Regions from separate parts of the Pseudomonas sp. MOIL14HWK12:I2 genome, predicted to be linked through region 3. Evidence: riboswitches for the same ligand, from Rfam matches in the RefSeq annotation. Region 3 holds a riboswitch; each other region holds the start of a gene.
The links. Region 3 has a riboswitch for cobalamin ahead of cobO (cob(I)yrinic acid a,c-diamide adenosyltransferase). Riboswitches for the same ligand answer to the same signal wherever they lie in the genome.
Positions count from the first base shown of each region.

Region 1: it holds a riboswitch for cobalamin, as region 3 does, so the genes downstream of both, PSK12I2_RS0113335 (ABC transporter substrate-binding protein) here and cobO (cob(I)yrinic acid a,c-diamide adenosyltransferase) in region 3, are expected to answer to the same signal.
Region 2: it holds a riboswitch for cobalamin, as region 3 does, so the genes downstream of both, cobW (cobalamin biosynthesis protein CobW) here and cobO (cob(I)yrinic acid a,c-diamide adenosyltransferase) in region 3, are expected to answer to the same signal.

Region 1 covers NZ_AZOA01000014.1:57,035-61,304, forward strand. The annotation lists gene PSK12I2_RS0113330 (iron ABC transporter permease) at 1-1,009, opposite strand, end outside; gene PSK12I2_RS0113335 (ABC transporter substrate-binding protein) at 1,006-2,022, opposite strand; cobalamin riboswitch at 2,053-2,343, opposite strand; gene cobJ (precorrin-3B C(17)-methyltransferase) at 2,350-4,020, opposite strand; gene PSK12I2_RS0113345 (precorrin-2 C(20)-methyltransferase) at 4,008-4,270, opposite strand, start outside.
Region 2 covers NZ_KI783313.1:412,971-417,240, forward strand. The annotation lists gene cobN (cobaltochelatase subunit CobN) at 1-731, opposite strand, end outside; gene cobW (cobalamin biosynthesis protein CobW) at 738-1,790, opposite strand; cobalamin riboswitch at 1,893-2,219, opposite strand; cobalamin riboswitch at 2,278-2,484, shown strand; gene PSK12I2_RS0118240 (CbtB domain-containing protein) at 2,570-2,755, shown strand; gene PSK12I2_RS0118245 (CbtA family protein) at 2,768-3,445, shown strand; gene PSK12I2_RS0118250 (cobalamin biosynthesis protein) at 3,445-3,819, shown strand; gene PSK12I2_RS0118255 (ScpA family protein) at 3,810-4,270, opposite strand, start outside.
Region 3 covers NZ_AZOA01000003.1:175,323-179,592, forward strand. The annotation lists gene bluB (5,6-dimethylbenzimidazole synthase) at 1-401, opposite strand, end outside; gene PSK12I2_RS0100870 (cobyrinate a,c-diamide synthase) at 398-1,696, opposite strand; gene cobO (cob(I)yrinic acid a,c-diamide adenosyltransferase) at 1,690-2,316, opposite strand; cobalamin riboswitch at 2,412-2,608, opposite strand; gene PSK12I2_RS0100880 (four-helix bundle copper-binding protein) at 2,706-3,035, shown strand; gene PSK12I2_RS0100885 (YggL family protein) at 3,201-3,569, shown strand; gene PSK12I2_RS0100890 (metallophosphoesterase) at 3,639-4,270, shown strand, end outside.

The sequences.
Region 1 (4,270 bases), on a different contig from region 3:
GGATGAAGGCGAAGGCCGGGGCACCGACCAGGGCGGTGACCACGCCGATGGGCAGGGTCTGCTTGGCCACCAGGGTGCGGGCGACGATGTCGGCCAGCACCATGAACAGCGCGCCGATCAGGGCGCAGGTGGGCAGCAGCCGGCCATGCCCCGGACCGACCAGGAAACGCGCCACATGGGGGATCACCAGGCCGACGAAGCCCACCGCGCCCACCAGGCTGACCAGGCAGGCGGTGATCAGGCCGGTGACGGCCAGCAGCAGCAGGCGCAGCGGTCCCACCGCCACCCCGAGGCTGGCGGCGGCGTCTTCGCCAAAGGCGAAGGCATCCAGCGCCCGGGCGCAGGCCAGGCACACCAGCAGCCCGGCGAGCACCACCCCGGCGGCCAGCCAGACATCCGGCCAGCGCACCCCGGCCAGGCTGCCGAGCAGCCAGAACATCACGCTGCGCGCCTGCTCGGCATTGGCCGCGGTGGCGACGATATAGGCGGTCAGGGCATTGAACAGCTGGGAAGCCGCCACCCCGGCGAGGATGATGCGGGTACTGCCGCCGCTGCCGAGAAAGGGCAGCACCACGGCGAAGGCCAGCACCGCGCCGAGAAAGGCACCCAGGGACACGCCAAGCACCCCGCCACCGACGCCCAGCAGCATCACCAGCACCGCGCCGGTGGAGGCGCCGGCCGACAGCCCCAGCACATAGGGCTCGGCCAGGGCGTTGCGCAGCAGCGCCTGAAGGATGGCGCCGGAGACCGCCAGGCCCGCACCGCAGCAGGCGGCCACCAGGGCGCGACTGAGGCGGTATTCCCAGACGATGCCCTGGACGATGCGCTCCACCGGATAGGGCCCCAGGCCGAGGCCGTTGGCGATGGCCTGCAGACTGGTCAGGGGCGCGATGGGCATCTCGCCGAAGGACGCCGCCAGCACCACGCTCGCCGCCAGCGCCAGCACCGCGGCCAGGCCCAGCAGCCAGCGCCAGGGCCGGGCGCCTTCGGCCGCCAGGGGCAGACTCATGGTTGCGGCTTGGCCAGGTCGGCGGCCAGGGCCTCGACGCTGTCCACCACCCGCAGCGAGGGATTGAGGGTCGGGGCATCCACCACCAGCAGGTGATTCTCGCGTACCGCGCGCAATTCGCGGGTCAAGGGATCGCTGCGCAGGAAGGCCAGCTTCTTGTCCACGTCATCGGCCGGGTAGAGACGCCGGTCCATGCGCGCCACGACGATATAGTCAGGGTCCAGGCTGGCGATGCGCTCCCAGCTCACCGCCGGCCATTCCTCGGCGCTGTCGACCACGTTGCGCAGCCCCAGGGCCCGGGCGATCCAGGCCGGCGCACCGAGGTTGCCGGCGACCCAGGGATCCCCTTCCAGCCGCGGACTGGAAAACCAGAACAGCACCGAGCGGCCCTGCACCCCGGCGGCTTTGGCCTGCTCGCCCGCGACGGCGATACGGCGGTCCATGTCGGCGACCAGACGCTCGCCGGCCGGCTGCACATCGAGGATGGCCGCCAGCTCGCGGGCTTCGCGGGTCACCAGCTGCATGTCGAAGGGCGCGCTGCGGCTGCCATCGCTGTTGGAATCGGCGGTCACCGCCTTGCCCTCGCAATCGCTGGGCGCCACATAGGCGGCGATGCCCAGCTTGGCGAAGCGCGGGAAGTCCGCCACCTCGCCACCGGGGCCGACGTGATAGGTGTACTGGGCCGCCACCAGGTCCGGCCGGGTGCCGACCACGGCCTCGAAGCTGGGGGCGTTGTCGGCCAGCCGCGGAATGCCCTTGCCCGCCGCCTGCAGGTCCGCGGGCAAGCCGCCGAACCAGACGCCGGTGCCCACCAGCCGCGCGCCCACGCCCAGGCGCAAGAGCAACTCGGTGCTGGCCTGACCGAGGCTGACCAGCCGCTGGGGCGCGCGCTCGAAGACCAGTTCACGACCGCAGTTGTGCACGGTCAGCGGATAGGCGGTGGCCGCCTGGGTGGTGAGAGAGGCAACGGACAACAGGCCGGCGGCGATCAGCGGCAGAAGACGGCGAAACATGGACTCTCCTTGGGATGACGCGTCCCTTGTGGATGTTGGGTAGTCCCTGGCAAGGTCTGGCTCGCCTCCTGGGTTCCGTACGAAAATTGCCTGCGCTCGGTGATGCTTCGTTGGAAAACGCTTCGGAATGCTCATTTACGTTTCGTAAACTCCGCTTCCTCAGCCTTTTCCGCCTCGCCTGACCGTCGCTCGGCGACTTTTCGTACGGAACCTCGAAGACTCACAGTGGCGCGACCGCGCCGGAGTTGCACCGGCTTCTCGCCAGGGAACAGGAAGGTCGCCGAGGGTGAGCCAGCGGCGACCAGGATTCAAGCACTAAATGTTACTTTATAACAATTCCGGATCGTACCAGCGCGGCGTATAGACCCACTCGCCGCCATCGGCCCGCGGGAAACGCCGGGTATGGCTGGAGCCGAGGATCACCAGGGTGCGTGAATCCACCATGTCGCTGCGCAGCGCGCCGAGGCTGGTGTATTCGAGACCACCACCGGGACGGCCGACGTCGCGGCCGAGGATCACCGGGGTGTTCGCCGGACGGCAGCTGCGCAGGACGTCCAGCGCCCGCTCCAGCTGATGCGGCCGGGCCTTGGAGATGGGGTTGTAGAAGGCCATGGCCAGGTCGGCCGCGGCGGCCTGGCGCAGGCGCTGCTCGATCACCGCCCAGGGCTTGAGGTTGTCGGACAGGGAGATCAGGCAGAAGTCGTGGCCCAGGGGCGCGCCGGCCAGGGCGGCGCTGGCCATGGCCGCGGTGATGCCCGGGAGGATCTCCAGCTCCACCGCCGCCCAGCGCGGATCGTCGGCGCCTTCCAGCACCTCCAGCACCGCGGCGGCCATGGCGAAGACGCCTGGATCGCCGGACGACACCATGACCACCTGGCGCCCGCTGGCGGCCAGTTCAAAGGCGTGGCGGGCGCGCTGCAATTCTTCGCGGTTGTCGCTGGCATGGGCCAGCTGATCCGGGCGCAAGGGACCGGCCATCTGCACGTAGGTGGCGTAGCCGAGCACGTCCTGAGCCTGGTCCAGGGCGCGGCGCACCACGGGTGCCATGAGCTCCGCCGCGCCGGGGCCGAGGCCCACCACGCTGAGGCGCCCACGGCGCTGGCCCAGGTCCTCGGCGTCCAGCGGCCGGTCATGCAGGTGCAGGGCGAGGCCCTGGGTCTGGGCCCGCGCCACCGACGCCCGGGCGAAGTCCGGGGTGCGGGCGTCGACGAATCTCAGGGGTACGGCCAGCGTCTGGCTCAGCTCGGCGAGACCGGGCGCGGCCATGTCTTCCGCCCGCGCCAGCAGCAGCGCCACGGCGCCCGGCGCATAGCCGGCGCTGGCGAGCAGCGCGGTGACGGCGGCGGCCGTGGCATCGGCGCGTACCGCCACCAGCACGGCGCGGGGATGGATCAGCAGGGTGTGGTCGTCAGCGCTGGCCAGTGGCGAGACCAGGATGCGCTGCCGCGCCGCGGGATCGCGGGCCAGGGGCACCGCGTCCAGCCAGGGCGCCTCGCCCTCGATGCGTACCGGGGCGCCGGCCAGCAGATCGGCCACCCGGTGCTTGGCCACGTCGACATCGGCCAGGGCATAGCCGGCCGGCGGATCGAGCAGGCAGGTGCCGAATCTCAGTTCGCCACTGGTGGTGATGGCCGGGGCCACGTTCAGCAGCGTACCGAGCTGACGGGCCAGGCGATTGGCGCCGGCCAGGCCGCCCAGCAGCGGCACCACGGCGCTGCCGTCTTCGGCCACGGCCAGCACCGGCGGCTCGGCGGTCTTGTCGTCCAGCAAGGACGCCAGGCTGCGGATGACGATGCCGGCGGCGCAGAGCACCAGCAGCGGGCGCTGCTGCCGATAGAGGTCACGCAGGTGATCGCCGAAGGCGCTGTAGCTGACGTCGCCCTCGACCCGCCCGGCCAGGCCATGCACCAGGCTGCCCGGCAGGCCGGCCTGCAAGCGGCGGGCGGTGGCCAGGGCGCCGGGACCGAGGATGACGATGGCCGGGCTCAACCCTTCCATTTCACCCCCGGCACCACCACCAGCGAGAAATACGGCGAGGCCATGGGGTCGACGGCGTCCAGCGCGACGATGCGCTGATTGTCCATGGTGGCGCGCTCGATGTAGCGGGCGCGCTCGTCCAGACCCAGCTCACGCAGCACTTGGCGCACCTTCTCGAAGTTGCGACCGAGCTTCATCACCACGGCGGCGTCGGCGCTGGCCAGGCGCGCCTTGAGTTCTTCCGCGGAGAGCACCCCGGAGAGCACCGTCA
Region 2 (4,270 bases), on a different contig from region 3:
CAGGCCGGCTCCTTGAGACTGGCCACGGCGATAGGCAACGGATTCAGCCCTTCGGCGGCCAGCTGCTGGCAGAAGACGTCGACGAAGGCGGTGTTGGCCGACTGCAGATGGGTGCGATAGAACAGCAGCGCCGCGGTCGGCCAATCCGGTCGCCAGTGCTGGCGCCAGCCGTCCAGACCCAGGCCTTCCGGCTGATAGACCGCCACCCGCGGCAATTCCCGTGGCGGCTGGTAGGTGTAAGGGGCACCCAGGCATTCGGCCGCCAGGCAGTGCAGGAAATCCCGGGCATTGCCCAGCCCTCCCTGGCGCAGATAGCGCCACAGCCGTTCGGCCAGGTCCGGCGCCACCGTACCCAGGGCCATCAGCTCAGGATCGGGCCGATCGCAGCCGGGTACCGCGATCAGGGTCAGCCCCCGCGCGGCCAACTCGGCCAGCCGTTCCATGCCATAACGCCAGTAACCCTGGCCGCCGTGCAGGGAGATGAACACCACCCGAGCCTGGCTCAGCACCTCCTCGACATAGAGGTCCACCGAGGCGTGGTTCTGCAACTGCATGGGATTGGCCAGGCGCAGACTCGGATAGTCCTCGTCCAGGCTACGGGTCGCCTCCGCCAGCAGAGCCAGGTGCGAATCGCCACTGCAGAGCACGACGATCTCACCGGGCGTCTGCGCCAGGTGGGCGATGCCGTCGTCGGGGACGAAGCCGCCCGGCTGGGTACGCAGCAGATGCATCTGGCGTCAGGCGACCGCGGCGCGCAACTGGGCGGTGATGGCCGCCTGGTCCAACTCCTGGCCGATCAGCACCAGCTGGGTGCTGCGAGTCTCATCGGTCTTCCAGGGGCGGTCGAAGTGCTTGTCGAAGCGGGTGCCGACCCCCTGGACCAGCAGTCGCAGCGGCTTGCCGGCGATGGCCGCGAAGCCCTTCACCCGCAGCACACCATGGGTCTTGACCACCTCGGCCAGGGCCGCCAGCAGGGTCGCCTCGGCCACCTCGGGCAGCTGGACGCCGAAGGAGTCGAATTCGTCGTGATCGTGGTCTTCATGACCTTCGAGGTCATGGTGGGTGGGACGGCTGTCGATATGGGCCTCGGATTCGGCCTGCAGCCCCAGCAGAACCGACAGCGGCAGCACGCCGCGACTGGCTTCCACCACCTTGACCGCCGGCGGCAACTCCTCGGTGACCTCGGCACGTACCCGCGCCAGGGCCTCGGCATCCAGGCCATCGGCCTTGTTGAGGATCACAAGATCGGCGCTGGCGAGCTGGTCTTCGAACAACTCGTGGAGCGGCGATTCATGGTCGAGGTTGGGGTCCTGGCGGCGCTGGACGTCCACCTGCTCGGGATGGGCGGCGAAGGTGCCGGCCGCCACCGCGGGGCTGTCGACCACGGTGATCACCGCATCCACCGTGCAGGCGTTGCGGATCTCCGGCCACTGGAAGGCCTGCACCAGGGGCTTGGGCAGGGCCAGGCCACTGGTCTCGATGAGGATATGGTCGATGTCGCCGCGGCGGGCCACCAACTCCTTCATCACCGGGAAGAATTCTTCCTGCACGGTGCAGCACAGGCAGCCGTTGGCCAGTTCGAAGACGCGGCCCTGGGCCTCTTCCTCGGTACAGCCGATGCTGCACTGGCGCAGGATTTCACCGTCGATGCCCAGCTCGCCGAATTCGTTGACGATCACCGCGATGCGGCGGCCTTCGGCGTGGTCGAGCATGTGTCGCAGCAGGGTGGTCTTGCCGGAACCGAGGAAGCCGGTGACGATGGTGACGGGGGTCTTGGCCAGGGTTTTCATGGGCTGCCATTAGAGAGAAAGCGAAAGAAGACGGGCAGGCATGCCAGGCGCTCGCGCCGCGGCGAGGCCCCAATGGCAGCCCGGATCACCCCGCCCGGTTGCGTGTTCGAAACGTGGCGAGGCAGGTCTCCTGGCTCGCGGCGCCCGGCTCCGGCCTTCCCGCGTGAGCAGTGGCCTTAGAGCGTGTTCATAATTTCGCGAGCTAGAGTCAAACAAGGCGAAGATGCTTGAGGAAGCGGAGTTTACGAATGGTAAATGAGCATTCCGAAAGCAGCTTCAACGCAGTTTGGCCGACGCGCAGCAAATTATGAACAGGCTCTAGTGGAGAGGCTAAAAACGCCGCTTACAGTTGCGGGGGCAGCCGCGGTTTCGCACCGCGTTCCCTTTCAAGCTCTTGCCGACAAGAGCACCTCGGAACGCGACAGGCTACGAGCGCCCCGCCGGGGTGTCAATCGGCCAGACTTGACCGGCGGACGAGGCGCGTGGTCTGCTCGCTGCTGCTTCAGGTGTCGCGACTCCGCCATGGGTCGCGGTGAAACGGGAAGCCGGTCCGAGTCCGGCACTGCCCCCGCAACGGTAGACGAGCGCAGGATCACAGAGCCACCCGGCCGGCAAGTCTGGGGAAGGCGATCCTGGTAGTTGCAGCCTGCAACCCTCGTGAGTCCGGAGACCGGCCTGCTGCTTTCAAGCAACCCGCGGTGGGCGGTCGTGCTGGACGGCGGCCGCCTGCGGCTCGCTGCCTCGGCGCGTCCCTGCCGCTTGGAATCCGAGGCCCTGCCATGACCGCTACCCGCTCGACCACCGCCCTGCCCCAGACCAGTACCCGCACCCAGCGCCTGACCGCCACCCTGCTCGCCTGCCTGCTCGGCCTGGGCCTGGTGCTTCTGGCCGGTTTCTCCCATGTCGAGGCGCTGCACAACGGCGCCCACGATACCCGCCATAGCGAAGGCTTCCCCTGCCACTAAAAGGAGTTCGCCATGTTCCAGCGTATTGCCTTCAGTGCCGGCGTGGCCGGCCTCCTTGCGGCCCTGTTGCTGAGTGCCCTGCAAAGCCTGTGGCTGACCCCGCTCATCCTCCAGGCGGAAACCTACGAGGTCCAGACCGAGGCGCCCGCCATGGCCGGACAGCATCATCATGGTGAAGAAGCAGCCTGGACGCCGGCGGATGGCTGGCCGCGAACCCTGTCGACCTTTGGCGGTAACCTGGTGGTGGCGGTAGGCTTCGGCCTGATCCTGGCGGGCCTGTTCAATCTAAGAGGCCCGACCCGCCTGCACCAGGGCCTGCTGTGGGGCCTGGCCGGCTATGCCACCTTTTGCCTGGCGCCCAGCCTCGGCCTGCCGCCGGAGCTACCCGGCACGGCCGCGGCGGATCTCACCCTGCGTCAAGCCTGGTGGCTGGGCACTGCCGGTGCCACTGCCGCGGCGCTCGCGCTCCTGGCGTTCACTCGCCATCCCGGCTTCAAGATCGCCGCCCTCGAGCTGCTGCTCATTCCCCATCTGCTGGGTGCGCCCCAACCCGTCGCCCAGGCGAGCCTGGCACCGGAGGCCTTGCAACGGCACTTCCAGATCGCCGTGCTGGCCAGCAACCTGCCGTTCTGGCTGCTCCTGGGACTCGCCTGCAGCTGGCTGTTCCATCGCCAGGCGCCTCAGGCCTGATGGCGCTGGTCCTGGGCCTGGGTTGCCGCCGGGGCTGTTCGGTGGAGGAGCTGACCGCGCTGGCCCTGGCAGTGCTGCAGGAGGCCGGCTGCGACCCCAACGCCCTGACGGCGCTGGCGACGGTGGACCGCCGTGTGGAGGAAAACGCACTGCAACACCTGGCCCAGCGCTGGCAACTGCCCTTGCAGGGCTTCTCCGCCGAACGTCTGGCGCAACAGGAGGGCATCGCCGCGCCGAGTGCGGTCGCCTTGCAACACACCGGCAGTCCCAGCGTGGCTGAAGCCGCGGCCCTGGCTGCGGCCGGTGAAGGCGCCCGGTTGCGGGTCGGCAAGCGCAAGAGCGCGGCCGCGACGGCAGCGCTGGCTTACGCCTGAGCGACCCCTTCCGCATCAGTGTCTCTGACCCGGGCGCGGACATGGATGGGGCTGAAGGGCTCGTTCTGCACCAGCTCCACCAGGGACTCCTTGACCAGCTCGAGGATGGCCATGAAGGTCACCACCACCCCGAGCCGGCCTTCATCCAGGGTGAACAGCGCCACGAAGGGTACGAAGGCGCCATCCTTGAGGCGCTCCAGCACCTGACTCATGCGCTCGCGGGTGGACAGCACCTCGCGGGTCACCTGGTGACTCTCGAACAGGTCGGCGCGGCGCAGGACCTCGCCCATGGCCAGCAGCAACTCGCCCAGCTCCACCTCGGGTAGGAGCTTGCGCGCCCGCGCCTCGGGCGCCGGCAAGCTGGGCACCACGAAGTTGCGTCCCTCCCGCGGCAGGTCGTCGAGGTCCTCGGCGGCCTTCTTGAAGCGCTCGTATTCCTGCAGCCTGCGGA
Region 3 (4,270 bases):
GACAGCGAGGCCAGGTCCATCTCCGGCAGGGTACGGCGGCCGAAGACGTGGGCTTCGCGGCCGTCCATGAGCGCCGCCACCAGCACCTCGGCGCAGTCGAGGATGCCCTGCACCTTGAGCTTCATGAAGTCGTCGCTGCGCTCGCCAAGGGCCTCGGCGGTGGCGCAGCGCTCTTCTTCCACCAATTCGTGCAGGCGCTGGCGCAGGGCTGGATCGCTGATGCGCAGGAAGCGCCAGGGCTGCATCAGTCCGACGCTGGGCGCCTGGTGCGCAGCGCCCAGCAGACGGGCCAGTTGTTCGGGAGGCACCTCGCCACCGCAGAAATGGCGCATGTCGCGGCGCTCGGCGATGGCTCGGTAGACGGCGGCTTGGTCGGCGGGGGTATAGGGGGTCGTGGTCACGGCTTGAGCATCGCGGCGGCCGCGGCGGGTGCCGACGGCATGTAGAAGTGAATATAGCTGGCGGTGAGGCGACCGTCTCGGTAGACCGCCTCGGCCACCGCCTTGCCGTTGGGGCACAGCCCGCGCGCCCAGGGCGTCTCGGGTGACTCCAGGGCGGAGTGGTGATAGGTGTGGCCGCGCAGGGTGCCCTGTTCGAAATCCACCGACTGCAGGGCCAGGGCGGTGAGTCGCGCCTGCATCCGCGCGCTGCCCGGCAGCAGCCCGAGCAGGCTGGCGGATTCGCCGGCCTTGTCGGTCAGTTCGTCGAGCAGATAGAGCATGCCGCCGCACTCGGCGAGGATCGGCTTGCCCGCTGCGTGGTGGGCGCGGATGGCCGCGCGCATGCCCAGGTTGTTGGACAGCGTCTGCAGGTGCAGCTCGGGATAGCCGCCCGGCAGATAAAGGCTGTCCACCGCCGGCAGCGTCGTGTCGGCCAGCACGGAAAAGAACTGCAGCTCGGCGCCCAGGGCGCGCAAGAGATCCAGGTTGGCCTGGTAGATGAAGGCTAGCGCCGCATCCCGGGCCACGCCAATCCGCACTCCGGCTAGCAGTGGCTCGACCGCGGTCGGCTCCGGCGCGGCGAAGGCCACGGGCGGCGGCAATTCGATGTCGGAACTGGCGCCCAGGGCATCGGCCGCCATGTCCAGACGGCGATCCAGGTCGGTGACCTCGTCGGCCTGGATCAGCCCCAGGTGACGACTCGGCAATTCGATGCCGGCATCGCGCGGCAGGCTACCAAAGAAGGTCATGCCCGCCGGCAGGCTGCCGCGGATCAGCTGGGTCTGCCGCGGACTGCCGCTGCGATTGGCCAGCACCCCGGCGAAGGGCAGACTCGGCCGGTAATGGGCGAGGCCATAGGCCAGGGCGCCAAAGGTCTGCGCCAGTCCGGCGGCGTCGATCACGCCCAGCACCGGTACGCCAAAGCGCTCGGCGAGGTCGGCCGCGGAGGGCTGGCCGTCAAACAGCCCCATGACGCCTTCGATGAGGATGAGATCCGCCTCCCCCGCCGCTTCCCACAGCAGGCGCCGGCTCTCGGCCTCGCCGATCATCCACAGATCGAGCTGGTAAACCGGCGCGCCGCTGGCGCGGGCCAGAATCATCGGATCGAGAAAGTCCGGGCCGCACTTGAACACCCGTACCCGCCGCCCCTGGCGGGCGTGCAGCCGGGCCAGGGCCGCGGTGACGCTGGTCTTGCCCTGACCCGAGGCCGGGGCGGCGATCAGCAGCGCCGGGCAATGCCGCGTCTCGCCTACCATTCGATGCCCTGCTGGGCGCGGACGCCGGCCTGGAAGGCGTGCTTGACCAGACTCATGTCGGTCACGGTGTCGGCGGCCTCGACCAATGCCTGTGGCGCACCGCGGCCGGTCACCACCACGTGCTGATGAGCCGGACGCCCGGCCAGGTCGGCCAGCACCTGGTCGACCTCCAGGTAGCCATGCTTGAAGGCGATGTTGAGTTCGTCCAGCAGCACCAGGCCGATGGCCGGATCGCGCAAGAGCTCCACCGCCACCGCCCAGGCCGCGGCCGCCGACTGCAGGTCGCGGGCCCGGTCCTGGGTGTCCCAGGTGAAGCCCTCACCCATGACGTGGTAGCGCACCTCGTCCGGGAACCGCTTGAAGAAGAGTTGCTCGCCGGTATCGCGGCGGCCCTTGATGAACTGCACCACGCCCACCTTCATGCCGTGGCCGAGGGCGCGCGCCGCCATGCCGAAGGCGGAGCTGCTCTTGCCCTTGCCGATGCCGGTATGCACCAGCAGCAGGCCGCGTTCGTCCTGGGCTTCGGCGATGCGGGCGTCGATCACCGCCTTCTTGCGCACCATGCGCGCGCGGTGGCGCTCGTCGCGCTCGGGGCTGGTCGAATCGGGGGTGTCGGTCATGGATGGTTCTCCGGGTGCGGGCGCGGCGGAGAAACGGGCAGAGACGCCGCCCGCGCAAGGCAGGTGGCGACGCCGCGCGACGCCCTCCGCATCGCCGAGATGAACGCAAGCGTGGCCGGTCTCCGGGCTGGTGAGCCGATGCCCTAAGGGCATCCGCTGCGCCCCTTCCCGGCCAGGGCCAGTGGGCATCGCGCAGCTACTGCTCAACTACCGTTGCGGGGGCAGCGCCGGCTCGACCGGCTTCCCTGTTTCACCCCGCTCCAGGCGGGGCACCACGTGCAAGGGCGCAGGGTACGGACTAGCCGGGAGAGCGTCAATCGATGGCGCCGCCCGAACTCGGCGTCGCGCGGACGGGTCCACCCTAGACACCCACCGCCAGGAGCTACCGGATGAACGATGCCACCCTCGCCGCCTGCATCAAGGCCTGCCTCGATTGCGCCGCCGCCTGCGAAACCTGCGCCAGCGCCTGCCTGGGCGAAGCCAATCTGGACATGATGCGTGACTGCGTCCGTCTGGATCGCGATTGCGCCGACGCCTGCCGCCTGGCCGCCACCTTCATGCAGCGCGGCAGCGACCGCATCGCCGAAGCCTGCGCCCTGTGCCTGGCCACCTGCCGTGCCTGCGCCGCCGAATGCGGCAAGCACAAGGCTGAGCATTGCCAGGCCTGCGCCCGGGCCTGCGCAGCCTGCGCCGACGCCTGCGCGGCCATGGCCGCCTGAGGCGGCTGCCGATAACCGTATCCGCTGAGCGCCGGCTGCCGTGCTGCGCGCTCTGGTCGCAGCCGAATCCCGCACAGGAAGCCGCCGCTCGGGCGTTCGGCATTGGCATTACCCGGCGACGCCAGGGATAATGCCCGCCCTTTCATCGATATCCAGGCCTTCGCCATGACCGATACCAACCAAGATCCCCGTTTGAGCCGCATGAAGCGTCGCCTGCGCAAGAAGCAGTACCTGGGCGAATTCCAGGAACTGGCCTTTGAAATCAAGGTGAGCTTCAAGAACGAACTCAGCGAAGACGATCTGGACACCTTCCTGGGCGACTTCATCGACTACGTCGAAGAGCGCAAGCTGGACTACATCGGCGGCTTCGACAACGCCTGGGTCGAAGGCACCATCATGGCCAACAAGCGCTACACCTCGCCCACCGCGGAAGACCGTACCGCGCTGCTGGACTGGCTCAAGGCCCGCGCCGAAGTCGGCGAAGCCAACGCCTCCGATCTGCATGACGCCTGGCACCACGACGGCGAAGTCTAACTAGCCTTCGCCGGATAGCTTGGCGTCCGTTGCGGTCGTAAAGGGGAATCCGTTGGAAACCAGGTCCTCATGACGACCCTCCTGCAAATCTCCGATACCCACTTCGGCACCGAGCAACCCGCCGTGGTCGCGGCCCTGGAAGCCCATGTCCGCGAACACGGCGCCGATGTCCTCATCCTTTCCGGGGACATCACCCAGCGCGCCCGGCGCGAGCAATTCGCCGCCGCCAAGACCTTCGTCGAACGCCTGGAAAGCTACGGCATTCCCCGCACCCTGGTGATCCCGGGCAATCACGACCTGCCGCTGTACAATGTCTTCGCTCGTTTCCTGACGCCCTATGGCAACTATCGCCGCCATTTCGGCCAGGACCTCGAGCCCAGTTTCGAGAACGACGAGCTCCTGCTGGTCGGACTCAACACCACCGCCCCGCGACGCCACAAGGATGGCGCGGTGAGCACCGAGCAGATTGAGCGCGTCGCCGAACGCCTGCGCCGCGCAGGCCCGGGCAAGTTGCGCATCGTCATCGCCCACCAGCCCTTCGGCGCCCTCGAACTCAGCGACCTGAGCAATCTGCAGCACAATGCCGATCACGCCCTGGCCACCTGGGCCGATGCCGGCCTGGATCTGGTGATGGGCGGCCATATCCACCTGCCCTATGTGCTGCCGCTGAGTCGCCAGTACCCCACCCTCCCCCGCGAGGT